Regions from separate parts of the Salinicola lusitanus genome, predicted to be linked through region 2. Evidence: predicted binding sites of a transcription regulator. Region 2 holds the regulator's gene; each other region holds the start of a gene.
What was found. The regulator PhoB, encoded in region 2, activates phosphate uptake and scavenging genes when phosphate is short. The targets are predictions, from matches to a motif close to TGTCATANNNNTGTCANA.

Region 1 (5,121 bases), 510 kb from region 2:
GTCGATGAAGCTGCAGCCGCGGGCGTCCAGCGCCTGAGCCAGGGCCACGCTCTGCTCCAGATCCCAGCCGCCTTCGACCCAGTCGCTGCCGGAGATGCGAATGCCCACCGGCTTGTCTGCCGGGAATACCTCGCGCACCGCCTCGAAGATCTCGAGGACCAGGCGCATGCGGTTCTCCAGGCTGCCGCCGTAGGCGTCCTCGCGCTGGTTGGAGAGCGGCGACAGGAACTGATGCAGCAGATAGCCGTGGGCCGCGTGCAGCTCGATCAGATCGAAGCCGAGACGCTCGGCACGCTTCGCCGCGGCGACGAAATCCGCCTTGAGCGCGTCGATATCGTCGAGCGTCATCGCCTGCGGCGGGCGCTGATCGTCCTGATAGGGCACGTCGGAGGGCGCCAGGGTCTGCCATCCTCCCGCCTCCAGGCTCAACTGCTTGCCGCCCTCCCAGGGGGCCTGGCAGGAGGCCTTGCGCCCGGCGTGGCCGAGCTGGATGCCGATGGGCATCGGCGAGTGAGCGCGTACCGAGGCGAGCGTACGCGCCATCGCCTGCTCGTTGGCGTCGGAATAGAGCCCGACGTCGCCCGGGGTGATACGTCCCGCTTCGGCCACCGCCGAGGCCTCGATGATCAGCAGGCCGGCGCCGGAGAGCGCCAGCTGGCCCAGGTGGATCGTATGCCAATCGGTCATGCTGCCCTCGCCGTCGGCCGAGTACTGGCACATCGGCGAGATCACGATACGGTTGGGCAGCTCGAGCTCGGCGAGCTTGAACGGTGTAAACAGCTTGGGAGATGCCATGAATCCTGTTCCTGACTGAGACGGATGATGGCAAAAATGTAGCTTGCTAATAATTTTTTAGCAATATCTGCATCTTGATGGCGGAACCAAACATCCACCGGGCGGCTGTCGAGGTCGTGAATGACCACTCGCACGATGACCGCTGACTATGGCGGCCAAAAAAACCCCGGTAAACCGCGAGGGGTTACCGGGGAAGCTCTGGTGGAGACCAGACCATAGCGAGTCGTCAACAGCAGGCTCAGGCGGCGACACCCCAGTCGGGAAAGGGATCGGGCAAGCTTTTCCAGTACACCTTGCCGCGGGCCAGTTCGTCGTCGTCGAGCAGGCAGGCTTCCAGGCGGCGGCGGATGTGCGCCACGTCGAGCCCCTGGCCGATGAACACCAGCTCCTGGCGCATGTCGCCGAAGGGTTCTTCCCACTTCTCCCGGATCGAGGCGAGATACTCCGGGTCCTGGGGCCAGCGCGACTCGGGCACCGCTCGCCAGAACAGACCGGCGAAGCCGTGGTGGGCAATGCCGCCGGCCAGGCTCCACTGGCCGGCGAACTCGGGCCGGCTGGCGAGCCAGAAGAAGCCCTTGGAGCGCAGCAGGCGGCCGTCGCCCCAGTCGCCGTGCAACAGCTCGAAGAAGCGCTGCGGGTGGAACGGCCGGCGCGCTTCGAAGCTGAAGCTGCTGATGCCGTACTCCTCGGTCTCGGGGACATGCTCGCCGCGCAGCTCCTTGAGCCAGCCCGGGGCGAGCTGGGCCTTATCGAAACTGAAGCGGCCAGTATCGAGCACCCGATCCAGGGCGATCTGGCCGTGGCTGATGGCGTGGATCTCGGCGTCCGGATTGAGGGTTCTGAGCACCGCCTCGACTTCGGCGAGCTGAGCAGCGTCGATCAGATCGCTCTTGGAGATCAGCAGCACGTCGCAGAACTCGATCTGGTCGACCAGCAGGTCGGCGACGTTGCGCTCGTCCTCCTCGCCCAGGCTTTCACCGGCCTCGGCCAGCGATTTGGCCTCGTAGTACTGGGTCAGGAAGTTGGCGCCGTCGACCACCGTGACCAGGGTATCCAGGCGCGCCACCTGCGACAGGCTGCGGCCGTGTTCATCCTCGAAGGTGAAGGTCTCCGCCACCGGCAGCGGCTCGGAGATGCCGGTGGACTCGATCACCAGGTAGTCGAAGCGCCCCTCCTCGGCGAGGCGATTCACCTCGATCAGCAGGTCTTCGCGCAGGGTGCAGCAGATGCAGCCGTTGCTCATCTCGACCAGCTTCTCTTCGGCACGGTTGAGATCGACTTCGCGCTCGACCAGGGCGGCATCGATATTGATCTCGCTCATGTCGTTGACGATCACCGCGATACGGCGGCCGTCACGGTTGTTGAGCAGGTGGTTGAGCAGCGTGGTCTTGCCGGCGCCGAGAAAGCCGGACAGCACGGTGACGGGAAGCGGCTGCGCCATGGGGCGCGGTTCACTCGGTGTTTTTTCACTCATGATCGTTTCCTCACGGCATCGGTCGTTGCCAGGACGCGGCTGGTGCGGCGCGTGTCAGGGCCGCGGAGCCGTAGCGCCTCTCACGCTGCAGCGTTTGGAGTCAGGCGCTGCGGCGCTTGGCATAGTGGTGTTCGCGCTGCTCCTGGCGCTGCTTGGCCTCCAGGCAGAGCGTGGCGGTGGGTCTCAGCAACAATCGTCGCAGGCCGATCGGCGCGCCGGTCTCTTCGCAGAACCCATAGTCGCCCTCGTCCAAGCGCTTCAGGGTACCGGCAACCTTGCGCAGCAGCCGGGTCTCGCGGTCGGCCTGACGCAGCAGCAGACGCAACGTCTCCTCGTTGGCGGCCAGATCGGCCTCGTCGCCGACGCCACGGCTGTCGACGATGGTGCGGCGAGTCTCTTCAAGCGCGACTTCAAGATCCGCCTGCTCCGCCAGCAGACGCCGTCGAAAGAAGTCGAGCTGAGCCTCGTTCATGTAGGCATCCTCGGGCATGGCCAGCAGTTGGCTCTCTTCCTCGATAAGCGGTGACGGCATGGCGATCTCCTCCGGAGCGTCCTGGCCAATTAATGTTATAACATAACAATAAAAACACCAACACTCTTCTTTTCTGCTCGGAAACGAACATGAAACGCAGTCATTAGCGAAAGTCGTATGCGCTTTACGGCGGATTTTGCGCACACTGTGACAAAACCATGACACCCAAAGCGCCTCCAAAGAGATCGACAAATCGCGCAGCCGGTGTCGCCTATAACAACCTCCGCTCCAGGAGATCCGCCATGCTACGACGCCTCGAATCCTCCAGCTCCCCCTCGCTGCGCCTGCCGCTTTCCCTGCTGACCACGCTGCTGCTCGGCTGCGGCCTCGCTCTCTCGGCTCAGGCCGCCGATGCGTGCCCGCAACGCGGGGACCTGGCGCCCATGTACTGCGACGCCGATGGCGATCTGGTCGCCGATGCGCCGACCGACGAATCCCAGTATCTCGATCCCGATCCGCTGGTCTTCGCCTATACCCCGGTCGAGGACCCGGCGATCTACGCCGATATCTGGGAGCCGTTCATCGAGCACCTCCGCGACGTCACCGGCAAGGACGTTCGCTTCTACGCCGTGCAGTCGAATGCTGCCGAGATCGAAGCGATGCGCAGCGGGCGCATCCAGGTCGCGGGCTTCTCCACCGGGCCGACGCCGTTCGCGGTCAACCTCGCCGGGGCGGTGCCGTTCGCGATCATGGGCAGCGACGACGGCGAGTTCGGCTATACCTTGCAGGTCTACACCCGCAAGGACAGCGGCATCGACGAGTTGAGCGATCTCAAGGGCAAGCGCGTCGCGCACACCTCCCCCACCTCCAACTCCGGCAACCTGGCACCGCGTGCCCTGTTCCCGAAGCAGGGCATCACCCCCGACGAAGACTACGAAGTGGTCTACTCGGGCTCCCACGACCAGTCGATGCTGGGCGTGGTGGCGGGGGACTACGACGCGGCACCGGTCGCCTCCGAGGTGGTCGATCGGATGGCCGAGCGGGGTCTCTACGACCCGGAAGAGGTCAAGATCGTGTTCGAGTCCAAGCGCTTCCCCACCACCTCCTATACCTATGCCTACAACCTCAAGCCCGAGCTGATCGACAAGATCAAGGAGGCCTTCTTCAGCTTCGACATGAACGGCACCGAGCTGGGCGAGGAGTTCGACGGCGTGACCAAGTTCGTCCCGGTCACTTACCAGAAGGACTGGGAAGTCATCCGCGACATCCAGGATGCCAACGGCGTCGTCTACTCCCAGGAAAACGTCGAGTAATCCGCCGACCCACCAGACGGCGCCATCGGCCATGAAGGCCGATGGCGCCGTCACAGAGGATCTCCCATGCTGCGCATTCAGAATCTGATCAAACGGTACGGCCATGGCGAGCCGGTGCTGCGCGGGCTCGATCTCGACGTTCCCGGAGAATCGGTGGTATCGATCATCGGCGCTTCGGGGGCCGGCAAGAGCACCCTGCTGCGCTGCATCAACCGACTGGTGGAACCCACGGAAGGCAGCATCGAGCTCAACGGCCTGGAGTTGACGCATCTCAAGCGTGAAGAGCTGCGCAAGGCGCGCCGGCGCATCGGGATGATCTTCCAGGGCTTCAACCTGGTGGATCGCCTGACGGTGATGGAGAACGTCCAGTGCGGGAGGCTGGGTTACATCCCCTACTGGCGGGCGGCACTGCGCAAGTACCCGGCGGAAGACATCGAACGCGCCTACCACCTGATGGAGCGCGTCGGCATCGCGCACTACGCCAACAAACGCGCCGATGCGCTCTCCGGTGGCGAACGTCAGCGTGTCGGCGTGGTTCGGGCGTTGATGCAGCAACCGGAAATTCTGCTCGCCGACGAGCCCACGGCCTCGCTGGATCCGGTGAGCTCGCGCCAGATCATGGAGCTTCTGCAGACGCTCTCCCAGGAGCTGTCGCTCCCGGTACTGATCAACATCCACAACGTGGCCGAAGCGCGGGAATACACCCAGCGCATCGTCGGCATGCGATTCGGCAAACTGATCTTCGACGGCGTTCCCGCCGACCTGGATCAGGAGGCGATGGATGCCGTCTACAGCGGCACGCCGGGGGAAGCACGTCAGCAGGCCGAGAGCGGTCCGGCCCACTCCCCGGCGGTGGTGTCATGAGCACCAGCACCGATCAGACGGTCCCGTCGTCACGGCGACACTGGAGCAAGCCACCGTTCATCGCCAATCCAGTGCTGCGTTGGGGGCTGGTCGTCGGCGTCGCGATCTACGCCGTGTGGGCGATCTCGATCCTGCCGTTCGATCTCGATCGCATCAGCCAGGGCATGACCCGTGCCGCGCGGATCTTCTCCGGCGCCTTTCCG
Region 2 (5,121 bases):
TTGGACATAGCGCTCGACCAGTGTCTGGGCGCTGGCCACGAAGCTCTTGAGACTGCTGACGCGCTCGGCCATCAACGTATCGCGCTTCTCCAGGGCCATCCAGCCCACCAGCACCAGCATACCGAACCACATCAGTCCCACCGTGATCCAGAGTTTTTGCCGCATCGTCATCGCGAAAACCGTTCCTTTCCGAGGTATCTGTCGATTCATATGGAGGATTAAACTAATAATCCGCTCACTTTATCGGCAGGTTCTAATCAAGGTTGAGATCGATTCGTGCGATTTCGCCGCGATGCGCGTGATCGGGCCGGATTGGGGTACGCCGACGTTGCCCGACGCGATTCGGCGGCCATGCCGGCCTGGAGGGAGGAGGGTCCGCCGTGAGCAGCGACGGCGCCGTTCAGGGGGACGGCGCCGACCCTGTGTCAGGCTCGACCAGTCGGGCAGCGGGAAACACGCAGCGGAAGCGCGCGCCGAGCCCCGGGCGGCTGACGATTTCCAGGCTGGCGTCGTGGCGCAGCAGCACGTGCTTGACGATGGCCAGGCCCAGCCCCGTGCCGCCGGTGGCGGCGCTGCGACCCTTGTCGACGCGATAGAAGCGCTCGGTCAGTCGCGGGATATGGATGGGATCGAAACCCTCGCCGTTGTCTTCCACTTCGATGGCGGCGCCGTCATGCCAGGGCTTCCAGCGCAGGGTGATGGTGCTGCCTTCCGGTGTGTAGCGAACGGCGTTGAAGACCAGGTTGGAGACGGCGCTGCGTATCTCCTTGGTGTTCGCCAGCAGCCGCCGCGACTCGTCGGCTTCTATCGACAACTGGTGGCGTTGGGCGCTCAACTCCCGGGCATCGGCGACGATCTCGCCGAGCAGCGTCGTCACGTCCAGCGTATCGCGGTCGTCGTCGGGGCTATCGATCTCGAGCCGGGAGAGCAGCAGCAGATCCTCGACCAGATTCTGCATGCGCGTGGTCTGCGCCTGCATCTGCGAGAAGCCTCGCTGCCAGCGTGTCGGCAGCTGGTCGGCGTGGTCCGAGTAGGTTTCGAGATAACCGGCCAGCACCGTCAGCGGCGTGCGCAGCTCATGGGAGACGTTGGCGACGAAGTCGCGGCGCATCATCTCCAGCTGATGCAGCCGGGACACGTCCCGCGCCATCAGCAGGCGTTCGTTGTCGCCGAACAGGGTGAGATGGAACTGCAGGGTACGATTGGCCTGGACCGGGGAGGGAATCAGCAGCGGCTCGCGGTAGTCGCCCGTCTCGAAGTAGGCGATGAAACGGGGATCGCGCAGGAAGTTGGTGATCGGCTGACCGCGGTCGTGATCGGGCTGCAGGCCGAGCATGTCGCCGGCGGCGCTGTTCCACCACTCCAGGTCGCCATTGGGATCCAGCATCACCACGCTGTCGCGCATCGCCTCGCAGGAGTCCTGGATGCGCCGCAGGATATCGCGCAGTCGTTGCTGCAGCTGGGTCTGGGCTTTCTGATAGTGATACAGGCGATCGAACAGGTCACCCCAGACTCCGGTGCCGGGTGGTGGCGCCTCGCGGGGATTCTTCAGCAGCCAGACATAGAGCATGCGCACGTGGCGCAGGTGCAGGAAGACATAGAGCCCCAGGCCGGCCGCTAGCCCCCAGCCCAGCCCGGCGAGCAGGTCGTCGCCCAGCTCGCCGAGCAACAGTCCCATGGCGCCGAGCCCGAACAGCATGTAGCCGAGGCGCCACAGTTCGTTGATCCAGTAGCGCACGTCCTGACTTACTCCCTGACCGAAAAGCGGTAGCCGGTGCCGCGCACGGTCTGGACCAGATGCTGGTGCGCTTCGCCGAGGGATTTGCGCAGCCGGCGGATATGCACATCGACGGTACGCTCTTCCACGTAGACGTTGCCGCCCCAGACCTGATCCAGCAACTGGCTGCGGGTGTAGGCGCGTTCCTGGTGGGTCATGAAGAACTGCAGCAGACGATACTCGGTCGGGCCGATCTCCAGGGCGCCACCATGGGAGGTGACGCGGTGGCTGGAGGGGTCGAGCCGCAGCCCCTCGACCTCGACCGCCTCCTCGATACCCGGCGGCGTGGCCCGGCGCAGTACCGCCTTGAGTCGGGCCACCAGCTCGCGCGGCGAAAAGGGCTTGGTGATGTAGTCGTCGGCGCCCGCCTCCAGCCCCTGGACCTTGTTGTCCTCTTCACCCTTGGCGGTGAGCAGGATGATCGGCATCTCGGCGGTAGCCTCCTCGCGCTTCAGCCGACGCGCGAGCTCGATGCCGCTGGTGCCGGGCATCATCCAGTCGAGCAGCATCAGGTCGGGTTTCTGATCCAGCGCCATGGCGTGGCCGGTCTGGGCGTTGTCGGCTTCCAGTACACGATAATCGGCCATTTCCAGGGCAACGGCGATCATTTCGCGGATGGATGCTTCGTCGTCAACGATGAGTACGGTCTTGGAGCTCATGCGCAGTGCCTCGAGTGAGCCGCCGGTTCGCTTTGTTGCGTGGCGTCGATGACGCCATCGGGCGTAGCGACCGGCCGTGACAGAACGGTGACGATTACATCGTGAAAATATGACATCGATATGACAGTTACGACAATCGCGCCTTTCAGGCCGGCGGCCACAGCGCCAGCACCAGTCCGGCGAACAGCAAGAGTCCCGACCAGAAGTTGTTGAGGAAGGCCTGGAAGCAGGGGCCGCGCTCGCGCTCCCGGATCAGCCACTGCTGGTAGACGAAGGTCGCCGCCATCGCGGCCAGCCCCAGCCAGAAGAAACCGCCCAGTGCCAGCCGCGCTCCGACCCAGGTCAGCAACGCCAGGGTCAGCAGCTGCAGCAGACCGATGATCAGCTTGTCGGCGCGGCCGAACAGGCGCGCGGTGGACTTCACCCCGATCTTGATGTCGTCGTCGCGGTCGACCATGGCGTACTGGGTGTCGTAGGCCACGGTCCAGGCCAGGTTGGCCAGCAGCAGCAGCCACGCCTCCAGCGGCACGCTGCGACTCACCGCCATGAACGCCATCGGGATGCTCCACGAGAACGCCAGCCCCAGCACCACCTGGGGCAGGTGGGTGTAGCGCTTCATGAAGGGGTAGAGTGCGGCCAGCGCCACCCCGACGAAGGAGAGCAGTACCGTGGCCAGGTTGGTGAAGCAGACCAGCACGAAGGCCGCCGCCACCAGCGCCGCGAACAGGATCTTGGCCTCGCGCTCGCGGATGCGTCCGGTGGCCAGCGGGCGCTCCCGGGTGCGCTTGACGTGGCCGTCGATCTTGCGGTCGGCGTAGTCGTTGACCACGCAGCCGGCAGCGCGCATCAGATAGACGCCGAGCACGAAGATGATCAGGTTGGCGCGATCCGGCAGGCCGCCGGCGGCTAGCCACAGTGCCCACAGCGTCGGCCACATCAGCAGCCAGGTGCCGATCGGCTTGTCGAGCCGGGTCAGGCGCAGGAAGTCCGGCAGGCGGGCGAGGCCGCGGGGCGTGGAAGGGGAACCGGCGCTGGGCATACGAATCTCCGAAACGGCAAGGCCTCTGAATCGGCAACGACTTTACTGCAACTGCGGCCTCGCTTCGAGGTGGGAGCCGTCGTTCAGGCCGTCGGTCGTCGTTCCGGGAGAGCCAGGCCCAGGTCCTCCGCCATTTCATGCAGGAAGCACTCCTGCACCAGCAGTTGAATGCTGCCGTGCCGGAAACGTGATCGCCGCAGCCACACGCCCTCTGCGTCCGCGGAGACTCGCGCCACCTCGATCGGGTCGCGTTGCAGGTCGGGCTGCGCGAATAGCCAACTCCCCAGCGAACGCTCGCCCAGCGTGCGCAGGCGCCGACAACCGGTACGATCCAGTGGAGCGACCGAGCGCGCCGCCACCCACGGTCGCTCGCCGCTCATCAGCGTGACCTCGCGTATCCAGGCGAGATCGGTAGGCGCCAGCCCCAAGGCAAGCGCCTCGTCGCGGCGCGGTCGTTCGACGCCCTGGTGTTCCAGCCTGACCCGGAAGGGGCGCCTGGAGGCCGCGACCAACCGGGCGGTGAGCGAATCGGTAGAGCCTACCCACTGCCACCAGGCGGCGCTCATGCAAGGTCGGCGGGTGACGGCGGGAGCCCAGCGAATCCATCGCCAGGATCGTTCGGCGGGCGACAGTGCATGGCAGTAACAAGCTGAGGGCACGCGAAGCGACTCCATCAGGACGCATCAGGAAAGCGCCGTGGAACGGTCAGGGACCACCGGGACGGCGCGGGTCGAAGGCGGCGTAGTGTAACATGAGGCCTCGAGACGACCGACCGACGAGCCCCGCAATGAGTCAATCCGATCCCTCCAACGCGCCCCTGACGATCATCGGCACCGGGATGGCCGGCGTGGGCCTGGCCCGAGCCGTTCGGCGCCGTGATGGCGAGCGGCCGATCACCCTGATCAGTGCCGACAGCGGCGACGAGTACACCAAGCCGCTGCTCTCCAGCGCCTTCGCCAAGCGGCAGACGCCACAATCGCTGGCCATGCACGATGCGGTGGGCCTGGCCGCGACGCTGAAGGCGCGGGTCCGTACCCGGATGCCCGTCGATGCCATCGACCCCGTCGGCCACCGGCTGGTGATCGGTGCCGAGACGCTGCCCTACGGCCAGCTGGTGCTGGCGACCGGCGCCGCCCCCCGGCAGCCGTTCGAGGTGGCGTCTTCGCTGCGCGACCGGGTCTTTCAGATCAACGATCTCGATGACTATCGTCGCTTGCGCGGGGTGCTGGATCGTCATCCCGGCCAGCAGGCCCGCATCGCCATCATCGGCGCCGGGCTGGTGGGTTGCGAGTTCGCCAATGATCTCCATGCAGGAGGCCACCGGATCGCGCTGGTCGCGCCCGAGCCGACGCCGCTGCCACGCCTGCTGCCACCACCGTTGGGGCGGGCACTCGGCGAGGCCTTCGCCGAGGCCGGTATTAGCGGCTATTTCGAACGTCAGGTGACAGCGCTTCACGACGATGGCGACGGTGTGACGCTGGCACTCGACGATGGCGAAGTGCTGGCAGCGGATCTGGTACTGGTCGCGACGGGGCTGCGCCCACGTACCGGCCTGGCCGAGGCCGCAGGGCTGGCGGTGTCGCCGGCCGGTATCCTGACCGACCGCCGGCTCGCGACCAGTGCGCCGGATATCTTCGCGCTGGGTG
Region 3 (5,121 bases), 330 kb from region 2:
GCACCGGGTCGAACATGAACAGCCACAGAAGCCCCGCCACCGCCGGCGCCACCGCATAGGGCCAGGTGAGCAGCACCCGATAGAGCCTGGCGCCATGGAGCACGCGGTCGGCGAGCACCGCCAGCAGCAGTGCCAGGCCCATGGCGCCCGCCGCCACCAGCAGGCTGAACAGCGCGGTGACGCCGAAGGCGTGCCAGTAGCCGGGGGAGCTGAGCACGTGCTGAAAGTTGGCGAGCCCGACGAAGCGCTCGCCGAGGCCGAAGGCATCCTGCACATAGAACGCCTGGCGCAGCGACTCGGCGGCGGGCCAAAAGAAGAAGATGGCGACCACCGCGAGCTGGGGCGCCAGCAGCAGCCAGGGAGTGACGGAGTGACGTTCGAAAGTGGTCATCTTGATCGGCACAGCGGGCGGCTTGCGCCGCCCGCTTTCAGGGACTCGACAGGAGAGAAGGACATCTCAGGCGCTTAGGGTTTGGACACAAAATCAGCGCGCGCAGGTCGTTTTCGTACGCAGCCCTTAGAGGGTGTTTACAAATTCGACGAGCGAAGGCGAGACAAGGCGAAATCGGCCGAAAAGACGGAGTTTACGGGGTGTAAATGAGTACTTTGAGGTCGATTTCAACGCCGTATCGTCGAGCGCAGGCATTTTGTAAACACCCTCTTAGTTCGAGACGCTGCGCTCGAACTGCTCGAGCTCCGCATTGCCACGCTTGGCGGCGGTGGTCAGCGCCTGGGCAGCGGTCTCGCTGCCGTTGAACGCCTTCTCCAGCTGCTCGGCGATGATATTGCGGATCTGCGGCATGTTGCCCAGGCGCAGGCCGCGGCCGTTGTCATCCGGCGTGCCCCGGGTCAGCTGGTCGATCGCCACGCTGGCGCCCGGCGTCTTGGTGTAGAAGCCCTCTGCTTTCAGCTGCTCGTAGGCCGCGGTGGTGATCGGCACGTAGCCGGTGAAGCTGGCCCAGTCGGCCTGTACCGCCGGCGAGGAGAGGAAGTTGAGGAACTCGGCCACGCCCTGGTAGACCGTGTCCGACTGGCCCTGCATGACCCACAGCGAGGCGCCGCCGATGATCGAGTTCCTGGGCTGGCTCACCGCCTCGGCGTCATAGGGCAGCGGGGCGATGGCGAAGCCGAACTTGCCCTTGGCGGCTTCCTGAATGCCGGCGCGCGAGGCCGAGGAGGTGGTCAGCATGGCGCAGCGACCCGACTGGAAGCGCTTGGTGCCGCTGTCGGCGCGACCGCCATATTCGAAGGCGTGGCTCTTCTGCCACTCGGCCAGATCCTGGATATGGGCCACCGTGGCCGGCTGCTGGTCGAACACCAGGCGGGCATCGCTGCCGTTGAAGCCATTGGCCTGGGTGGCGAAGGGCAGGTCATTGATCGCGCTGAAGTTCTCCAGCTGGGTCCAGCTCGGCCAGGCGGTGGTCAGGCCGCACTCGGCAGCGCCGCTCTCGACCAGCTTGTGGGCGTCCCTGCCGAGCTCGGCCCAGGTCCTGGGCGGCGTCTCGATGCCGGCCTTGGCGAAGGCGTCCTGGTTGTAATAGAGCACCGGTGTGGAGGAGTTGAACGGCATCGACAGCATATGACCGTCGCTCGAGGTGTAGTAGCTCTTCACCGCCGGCAGGAAGGCGTCGGGATCGAACGGCGTGCCGGTGTCCTGCATCAGCTGGTAGACCGGATAGATCGCGCCCTTGGCGCTCATCATCGTTGCCGTGCCGACCTCGAACACCTGGGTGATCGCCGGCGCCTGGCCGGCGCGGAAGGCGGCGATGGTCGCGGTCAGGTTGTCGCTGTAGCTGCCCTTGTAGACGGGCTTGACCACATACTCGTCCTGGGAGGCGTTGAATTCGTCGGCGATGGCGTTGACCTTCTCGCCGAGCGCGCCCTCCATGGCGTGCCACCAGGTGATGGTGGTGGCCGCCTGGGCCGAAGTGGACAGCGATAGCGCGGTGACAGCGACGAACGGAAGCAGTTGGACAAGGCGCACGATGACATCTCCTGACAGAGCGTTACAGGGTGTGTTGCGTACCCTAGGGCGGCACGATGTCAGGAGCGTGGCAGTCGGATGTCACTCGGGTGACGGCGTTGTGACAGGGCCAGGGTGACGGCGCGGCAGGACGCTGCGCGCGCCCTGCCGCGCCGTTCAGGTCGTCGCCTGGGGAGCCGGCGTGTGTTCGATCACCCGTTCGAAGGTGCGCAGGCGTTTGACGATCGAGAGCAGCTCGATGATGGTCGACCAGGAGTTGACCAGATACTGGAAGGAGTCGCGCACCTGGCCGAACACGTTGAGCACCTGCTGGAGCAGGCCGAGGGTGAGCTTGCCGGCGACGATCGATGGCGTCAGCACCACGAAGGCGAAGATCGTGTCCGCCTGCAGGTAGAAGATGCGGGCGATATTGAAGTAGGCGTAGTGCCAATAGAGCCGGAAGTAGTTGCGCCGTACCGCCTGATACAGCTCCGCCACGGTGGCCGGCCGGGCGCGCTCGGCATCGTCCTCGCCGTAGACCAGCTCCTTGCGGTAGGCCGCCTCCACCCGCTGGTTGCGAAACTCGAGTCCGGGCAGCTTGACCCCCACCAGGGCCAGGAACAGGGTGCCGAACACGGACCAGACGATCGCCGCCCACACCAGCGCATCGGAGACATGACCGACCAGCGGCAGTTCGGTGATGTGCTGCGACATCGTGACCAGCAGCGGTAGAAAGGCGATCAGCGTCAGCACCGCCTTGAGCAGGTTGACGCCCAGCCCTTCCAGCGTGGTCGAGAAGCGCATGGTGTCCTCCTGCACGCGCTGGGCAGCGCCCTCCACGTGTCGAAGCTGCGACCAATGCGCCATGTAGTAGTCGTTCATCGCCGTGCGCCAGCGAAAGATGTAGTGGCTGACGAAGAACAGGTTGAATACACCCACCGTCACCGCGACGAAGGCGATGCCGGCAAAAGTGAGCATCTCCCGGTAGAGGTCCTGCGCAGTGACGTCGCTGCCGCCGGCGAGCGCTTGCTGCACCATGTCCCAGAACGGGCCATACCAGGCGTTGACCGCAACGCTGGTCTGGACCGAGAAGTAGGTCATGAAGACGATCAGTGCGCTACCCAGGATCGACCAGTACTGCCACCGGTGCGGGGCGAAACGAAACCACACGGCGCTGAACAGCCCGACGCAGAGCGCGTAGTAGAGATAGAACCAGAGAAACGACGCCGACCAGAATCGCGAGACGCCGATCGGCAGGGAGGCCTCGTCTGCCGGCGACAGCCCGATGGCGGCACCCCACCCGCTGGCGGTGGACTCCCACAGGACGATGGCGAACAGCGCCCATCCCAGGGCAGTGACGAAGAAAAGCGATGGCTTGGGGAAGAACGATCGGAACACGGTGACGGCCCTGCAATTGGCGATGAACGGCGACGCGGCACCATGACGGCGCGGCGTCGGTCACTCATCGACCGCGAACCGGTTGTTACGTTCCCTTACGAGCGCCGGCGGCCAGGGCCATTCGCCTCAGGAAATGTCGACCTGATAGCGGAACGTGGTGGCGGCGCCACGCGAACGCCGGTACTCCAGCGGCGTGCGATCGTAGCCGAGCGCCAGCCGCTCCACCATGACGACCGGTTCCCCGGTGCCGATACGGAGGATGTCGGCGAGAGCTGCTTCGGCAGTCTCGACGGTGAGCGTCTCCCGCGCCGAACCGATCAACTGGCCACAGTGCGATTCATAGAACGGGTAGAGCAGGTTGCCGAAATCCGCGATATCGATGTGCATCAGGGCATCGAAACGGGCGGCTGGCAGCCAGATATCCTCGTGCAGCAGCGTCGCTCCGTCGAGCTGGCGGATCCGCTCCAGGCGGATGGTCTCTTCGGCCACCGCCAGTTCCAGCGCCTCCGCGATATCCTTGGCGGCGGGTTCCAGCTGGCGCGAGAGGATGCGGCTCTTGGGGATCCGGCGATCACCACGAGCGTCTACCTGGCGGAAGAAGCGGAACAGCGACCCCTCGAAATTGGGGCGAAGGATGAAAGTGCCACGCCCTTGGCTCCTCTTCATCAGGCCATCCTGGACCAGGGTGTCCACGGCCTTGCGCAGCGTGCCGACGGCGACGCCGTAGTGCCTGGTCAGCTCCGCCTCGGTCGGTATCGCGACACCGGGTGTCCACTCTCCTGCAGCGATTCTGGCCAGCATGTCGTCACGTAGACGTTGATAGAGCGGCAGGCGTTCGTCTGTCATCGAGCTCGTTCCCCTCATGAATGGTTTCCCTCCGCTCTGTTTCAAACAAATGTATCACTTTGTTGCCATCTTTAGTCGTAGACCCTGCGGACTGCGACTAATGGGGTGTATGCTCTGACCGAGTTTATTCATATAGTTGAATAGATATATATAGGTCGAACCATTCGTTCGCCGTCAAGTGTTCACGCCATTCACCAAGGGCCTCTCATGACGCAACCCGCTACCGTCGCGCTGACCGGCGTCGATACCCATGCGCACATCTTCCGGCAGGACCTGCCACTGGCGGGCGACCGTCGTTATAGCCCGGCGTACGACGCCACCATCGAGCAGTATCTGGGGCATCTCGATCATTGCGGCCTCTCCCATGGCGTGCTGGTACAGCCCAGCTTTCTCGGTACCGACAACAGTCACCTGGTTTCGGCACTGCGTCGGTTTCCGCAGCGTCTGCGCGGTACGGCGGTGGTGGCGCCTGAAGTATCCAATGACGAACTCGATGAGCTGGCGGAGTCAGGAGTCGTCGGCATCCGGCTCAATCTGATCGGGCAGCCTCTCGAGGATTATCGTAGTCCGCCATGGCGCGCGCTATTCGCCAGAATAGCTAAGCGTGGCTGGTCGGTGGAGATCCAGCGGGGGATGGAGGACCTGGACACGATCCTGCCGCAGATTCTGGCGGCTGACGTGCCGGTGGTGATTGATCACTTTGGATTGCCCTCCGGCGAGATCGATCCGGTCAACTCCCGCCATCGGGCGCTGCTGTCTCTGCTTTCGAGCGAGGATATCTGGGTCAAGCTGTCGGCGACCTACCGGAGCAGGTCCAGTCACGCCCAGGCGCTGGCATCGATCGATCGACTGCGCGACGCCTACGGCCATAGCGAGCGCCTGCTGTGGGGCAGCGACTGGCCGCACACCCGCTT
Region 4 (5,121 bases), 2.0 Mb from region 2:
TTCGACCATGATTGAAGGGCGGATAAGAGCGGCCTTCGAGTCGGGCGTATTTGTGCTCAAGCTCTGCGGCGACGTGCGCTTGACGCTATGTGCGACGCTGGACGCCGAGGCGCAACGTCTGGCGGAACTGCCCGGTTTGCGGGCGGTGATGGTCGACCTGCGCGAGGCGACCAACGTCGACTCCACCGCGCTGGGGTTCCTGGCCAAGGTGGCGATGGCCGTGCAGGGGCGTTTGGATGACCCGCCCACGATCATCGCCGAGCACCCGGACGTTCGGCGGATGCTGGACGTCATGGGCTTCGCACGCTATTTCACGCTGCTCGAAGCGCCACTGACCGAGCCGGCGGAGTTGGATGAGCTGCCTCATATCGAGGCCGATGAGCGCGACATCCAGCAGCGGATCCTGGAAGCCCACCGTATCCTCATGCGCATGAGCGAGCACAATCGGCACGAATTCCAACCCTTCGTCGAACTGCTCGAATCGCAGCGCATCGACGCTTCCCCGCACGGTTGAGCCACCCTCGGTCGAGACCCGGCCGTAACGAATGACGAGCGTCGCGACGCGGGTGTCGGCCGTCCGTCGCCCGCGTCGGCGATCCGTGCCATTGACGGGGGGGGCTTCGTGTCGAGGCCGAATCGCCCAGGCCAGGGATGCCCGCCGGGCCGCGAGGTTCTCTTGCGATTCCCTGGGCTATCCCCGTTCGGCGGGGCGAGAGCATTACCAAGGGGCCGGCAGTCGGCGGACATCGAGATCCCTATCCGTGAGACGATCTTGAAGGAGAGCCTGTGACGATCTTGAGTGCCCGGCGGCTGGCGCTGCTGGTGGCTGCCAATACGGCGCTGGCACCGCTGGCGATCGATGCCTACTTGCCGGCGATGCCGGCGCTGGCGTCGTCGATCGGTGCCAGCGTGCACCATACCGAGCTATCGCTGAGCGTCTTTCTGCTCGGATTCGCACTCGGACAGCTGGTCTGCGGTCCGCTGTCGGACCGTTTCGGCCGCAAGCCGATACTGATGATCGGGTTGAGCGTGTTCCTGGTCGCCAGTCTGGCGCTGACCCAGGTCGGCTCGCTGGCGACGCTGTGGGGGTGGCGATTCGTGCAGGCGCTGGGCGGTGGCGCGTGCGTGGTGAACTCCGCCGCCATCGTGCGCGATCGCTTCAGCGGTCGGGAAGCGGCCAAGGTGATGTCGACCATGGTCATGATCCTGATGATGGCGCCACTGGTGGCGCCAGCCATCGGCAGCGCGCTGCTGCACCTGGCGGATTGGTGGTTGATCTTCCTGTTTCTCGCCATCTACGCCGCATTCGTGCTGTGGCTGCTTGGGCGCTATCTCCCCGAGACGCACGGCCGGGATCCGCGAGCACCCTCGGTGCGGCAGATTCTGGGGAACTACGCCAGCGTGCTGCGCCACCGGGAGGCGATGGGCTACATCGGGGCGGTATCGATGTCGTTTGCGGGTATGTTCGCGTTCATCACTGGCTCGCCCTATCTCTATATGGAGCATTACGGTCTCTCGACCACGCTTTATCCCTTCGTCTTCGGCGCCAATATCCTGATCATGGCCTCCTCCAGCCGGCTCAATATCCGGCTGCTGAAGACCCGCACGCCGCAGCAAAACCTGCTGCTGGGCCTTGGGGTCCAGTTGACGGCAGGCGTGCTGCTGGTGGTGATGGTGGCAACGGGGCTGGATTCCATTTTCACGATTGCCCCGCTGATGGTGGTCTTCGTGGGGATGCAGGGGCTGATCAGCCCCAATGCCATGTCCTCGATGCTGGACCACTTCCCCCGCATGAGTGCCACGGCGACGGCGCTGCAGGGCTGTCTGCAGTTCACCTGCGGTGCCGTGTCCGGGGCGCTGGTCGGAGCCTTCGAGCTGGCCAGCGCCTGGCCGACGGTGCTGACGATGCTGGGCGCCACGCTGCTGGGCAACGTCGCGGTGCGAGTGCTGGCTGGACGTGCGCTCAAGCATCGAGCCGCGGCCCCGGACCCGACTCCCTGAGCCGTTACCCGAAGCGGCGCCATCGTTACGCGTTTTGACGCTTGTCATTGAGTTGTCATCCAACCTTGTCATGGTGAGTGCCGCGAAGGTTGTCATCCATGCGCTTAAGGCAGCACCTCGAGAACCATCGACGATTCTGGGGATCCAGCAGATCGTCGGTGGTTTTTTCATTCGGATAATAACGGCTGTCGGAATGATCTTTTTCATCCATGACATGGCTGTCATAAAACTGTCACGGCACTGACGTACGGTGTGCGCTGAGAGTGCTGGCAACCTTCGCAACGTCGTTATCGCTCACGCATCCAAGGTGGAAACAGGATATCGCTATGCTTAAACACGTCTTCGCAACGCTCATTTCCGGATCAATGGTTCTGGGCGCCGCTGGTGTCCAGGCTCAAGACGCCATTACCGGCGCAGGCGCAACCTTCCCGTACCCGGTCTATTCGCAGTGGGCGGACGCCTATCAGGACGAATCCGGCATCGGCCTCAACTATCAGGCCATCGGCTCCGGCGGCGGCATCCAGCAGATTGTCGCCAAGACGGTCACCTTCGGTGCCAGCGACGCCCCGATGACCAAGGAAGAGCTGGACAAGAATGGCCTGATGCAGTGGCCGATGGTCATGGGTGGCGTGGTTGCCGCGTTCCATGTCGAGGGGATCGAGGGCGGTTCGCTCAACCTCGATGGTCCGACACTGGCCGACATCTACCAGGGCAAGATCACCAACTGGGACGATGACGCCATCGCCAAGCTGAACCCGGACATGGACCTGCCCGACACCCAGATCACGCCGGTCTACCGTGCAGAGGGCTCCGGAACCAACTTCCTGTTCACTCACTACCTGTCGCAGGTCAGTCAGGACTTCGCCGACAACGTAGGTGAGGGCAAGTCGGTCGCGTGGCCGGCAGGCGTCGGTGCCAAGGCCAATGCCGGGGTTGCCAGCCAGATCGCCAACACCAATGGTGCGATCGGCTACGTCGAGTATGCCTACGCCGCGCAGAACGACCTGAGCCTGGTGCACCTGAAGAACAAGGCAGACAAGGTCGTCGCACCCAGCATGGATTCGTTCATGGCCGCGGCCGCCAACGCCGACTGGAAGGATGCGCCAGGCATGTATCTGGTGCTGACCAACCAGCCGGGTGACGAAAGCTGGCCGATCACTGGCGCCTCTTTCATCCTGATGCACAAGCAGGTTCAGGACGCGGATGCCGCCAAGCAGGCGCTCAAGTTCTTCGACTGGGCCTACGATAACGGTAACGACATGGCGCAGGATCTGGACTACGTGCCGATGCCGGATAACGTTGCCGACATGGTTCGTGACAGCTGGAGCGAGATCAAGGGCCCGAATGGCGAAGCCGTCTGGACCCAGTGATCCTTGACTGACGTACCGCGACGGCTGGCGGGACAACCGCCTCCGTCGCGGCGCTGTATCAGACGCCGCCCCTGGGCGGTAAGTGGCAAGTGACGAGGAACGAAGATGGCCACCACCAACGCGATTCCCACCAGCGGTCTGGGGCGTCTCAGCGACGCCACTCGCAGGCGGCTGCAACGAAAGGCGCGCATCGATGTGTGGTTCGAGCGCACGTTGTTTGCCTTCGCTTTCGCCGTGTTGCTGCTACTCGGGGCGATCATCGCGTCACTGATGTTCTCCAGCTGGCCCGCGATCCAGCGCTTCGGACTGGACTTCTTCACGGAAAACCGCTGGGCGGCCAATGTCGAAGTCTTCGGTGCACTGCCGGCGATCTACGGCACGCTGCTGACGTCATTCATCGCTATCGTCATCGCCGTGCCGGTCTCGTTCGGCATCGCGATCTTCCTGACCGAGCAGTGTCCAGGGTTCCTGCGCCAGCCGCTGAGCACCCTGATCGAACTGCTGGCGGGAATTCCTTCGATCATCTATGGCATGTGGGGCATGGAGGTGCTGGCGCCACTGCTGCGCACCTGGTTCCCCTCGGTCTTTCCCGCCGGCACCGGTCTGGCGACGGCGGGCATCATTCTGGCGGTGATGATCATTCCCTTCATCACGGCCGTATCACGAGATGTCATCAATACGGTTCCGGCGGTCATGCGCGAATCCGCCTATGGGTTGGGCTGCACGACCTGGGAGGTGACACGACGGGTCATCCTGCCTTCGGTGAAGGGGGGACTGGTCGGCGGCGTCGTGCTGGGACTGGGGCGTGCGCTGGGGGAAACCATGGCGGTGACGTTCGTCATCGGCAACAACCTGTTCCTCAACACCACCCTGACAGGGCAGGGAACCTCGATCGCGGCACTGATCGCCAATCAGTTCTCCGAGTCCGACGGAACCCAGCGCTCGGCGCTGCTGGCGCTGGGTCTGATCCTGTTCCTGATCACCTTTGCGGTGCTGGCCTTCGCCCGGTACCTGTTGCGCAACAGCACCGGTCGCCACGCCTGAGCGGGAGGAGAGAGTCCATGGATATCAATCAAACGCCGCTCTACCGGCGTCGCAAACGCCTCAACCAGCTGGTGATGGTGCTCTGCCAACTGGCGACGGTGATCGGCTTCATCTTTCTCTTCGCAATTCTCTTCACGCTGGTCACCAAGGGGATCGGGGCGATCTCTCCGTCGACGTTCGTCGAGCGCACCCGCATGAACGGCGGGGGCCTGGGCAACGCGATCTGGGGGACCTTCCTCATGACCTGCGCGGCAACGGTGATCGGCACCGTCATCGGCGTGGCCGCCGGTACCTGGCTGGCGGAGTATAGCGGCAAGGGCTTGATGGCCAAGGTAATCCGTTTCATCAACGATATCCTGCTGTCGGCACCTTCGATCATCATCGGCCTGTTCATCTATGCCGTAGTGGTGGTCCCGATGGGCAACTTCTCCGGCTGGGCTGGCGTGCTGGCGTTGACGGTCATCATCGTGCCGGTGGTCATTCGTTCGACAGAGGACATGCTACGGTTGATACCCAACTCGCTGCGGGAAGCCGCGGCCGCGCTGGGGGCCCATCGCTGGTGGATCATCGTCCGAGTCTGTTACAGCGGCGCTCGCGCGGGGATCATGACCGGGATTCTCCTGGGGTTCGCGCGGATCAGCGGCGAGACGGCACCGCTACTGTTCACGTCGCTGAATTCCAATCAGTGGAACTTCTTCGACCTGGG

Region 1: phnD (phosphate/phosphite/phosphonate ABC transporter substrate-binding protein) is a predicted target of PhoB. The motif match lies at 2,948-2,965, and genes of this name have one in related genera.
Region 3: ugpB (sn-glycerol-3-phosphate ABC transporter substrate-binding protein UgpB) is a predicted target of PhoB. The motif match lies at 2,073-2,090, and genes of this name have one in related genera.
Region 4: pstS (phosphate ABC transporter substrate-binding protein PstS) is a predicted target of PhoB. The motif match lies at 2,221-2,238, and genes of this name have one in related genera.

Annotation. Positions count from the first base shown of each region.
Region 1 is NZ_CP151919.1:1,820,158-1,825,278, reverse strand. It holds gene AAGT95_RS08465 (NADH:flavin oxidoreductase/NADH oxidase) at 1-795, opposite strand, end outside; gene zigA (zinc metallochaperone GTPase ZigA) at 1,034-2,269, opposite strand; gene dksA (RNA polymerase-binding protein DksA) at 2,370-2,801, opposite strand; gene phnD (phosphate/phosphite/phosphonate ABC transporter substrate-binding protein) at 3,044-4,054, shown strand; gene phnC (phosphonate ABC transporter ATP-binding protein) at 4,121-4,918, shown strand; gene phnE (phosphonate ABC transporter, permease protein PhnE) at 4,915-5,121, shown strand, end outside.
Region 2 is NZ_CP151919.1:1,314,862-1,319,982, forward strand. It holds gene AAGT95_RS06035 (methyl-accepting chemotaxis protein) at 1-171, opposite strand, end outside; gene phoR (phosphate regulon sensor histidine kinase PhoR) at 401-1,738, opposite strand; gene phoB (phosphate regulon transcriptional regulator PhoB) at 1,747-2,436, opposite strand; gene ubiA (4-hydroxybenzoate octaprenyltransferase) at 2,582-3,475, opposite strand; gene AAGT95_RS06055 (chorismate lyase) at 3,559-4,041, opposite strand; gene AAGT95_RS06060 (NAD(P)/FAD-dependent oxidoreductase) at 4,263-5,121, shown strand, end outside.
Region 3 is NZ_CP151919.1:989,775-994,895, reverse strand. It holds gene ugpA (sn-glycerol-3-phosphate ABC transporter permease UgpA) at 1-391, opposite strand, end outside; gene ugpB (sn-glycerol-3-phosphate ABC transporter substrate-binding protein UgpB) at 662-1,984, opposite strand; gene sbmA (peptide antibiotic transporter SbmA) at 2,141-3,361, opposite strand; gene AAGT95_RS04650 (GntR family transcriptional regulator) at 3,488-4,207, opposite strand; gene AAGT95_RS04645 (amidohydrolase family protein) at 4,415-5,121, shown strand, end outside.
Region 4 is NZ_CP151919.1:4,051,091-4,056,211, reverse strand. It holds gene AAGT95_RS18335 (response regulator) at 1-15, shown strand, start outside; gene AAGT95_RS18330 (STAS domain-containing protein) at 8-514, shown strand; gene AAGT95_RS18325 (Bcr/CflA family multidrug efflux MFS transporter) at 787-2,001, shown strand; gene pstS (phosphate ABC transporter substrate-binding protein PstS) at 2,328-3,371, shown strand; gene pstC (phosphate ABC transporter permease subunit PstC) at 3,477-4,415, shown strand; gene pstA (phosphate ABC transporter permease PstA) at 4,433-5,121, shown strand, end outside.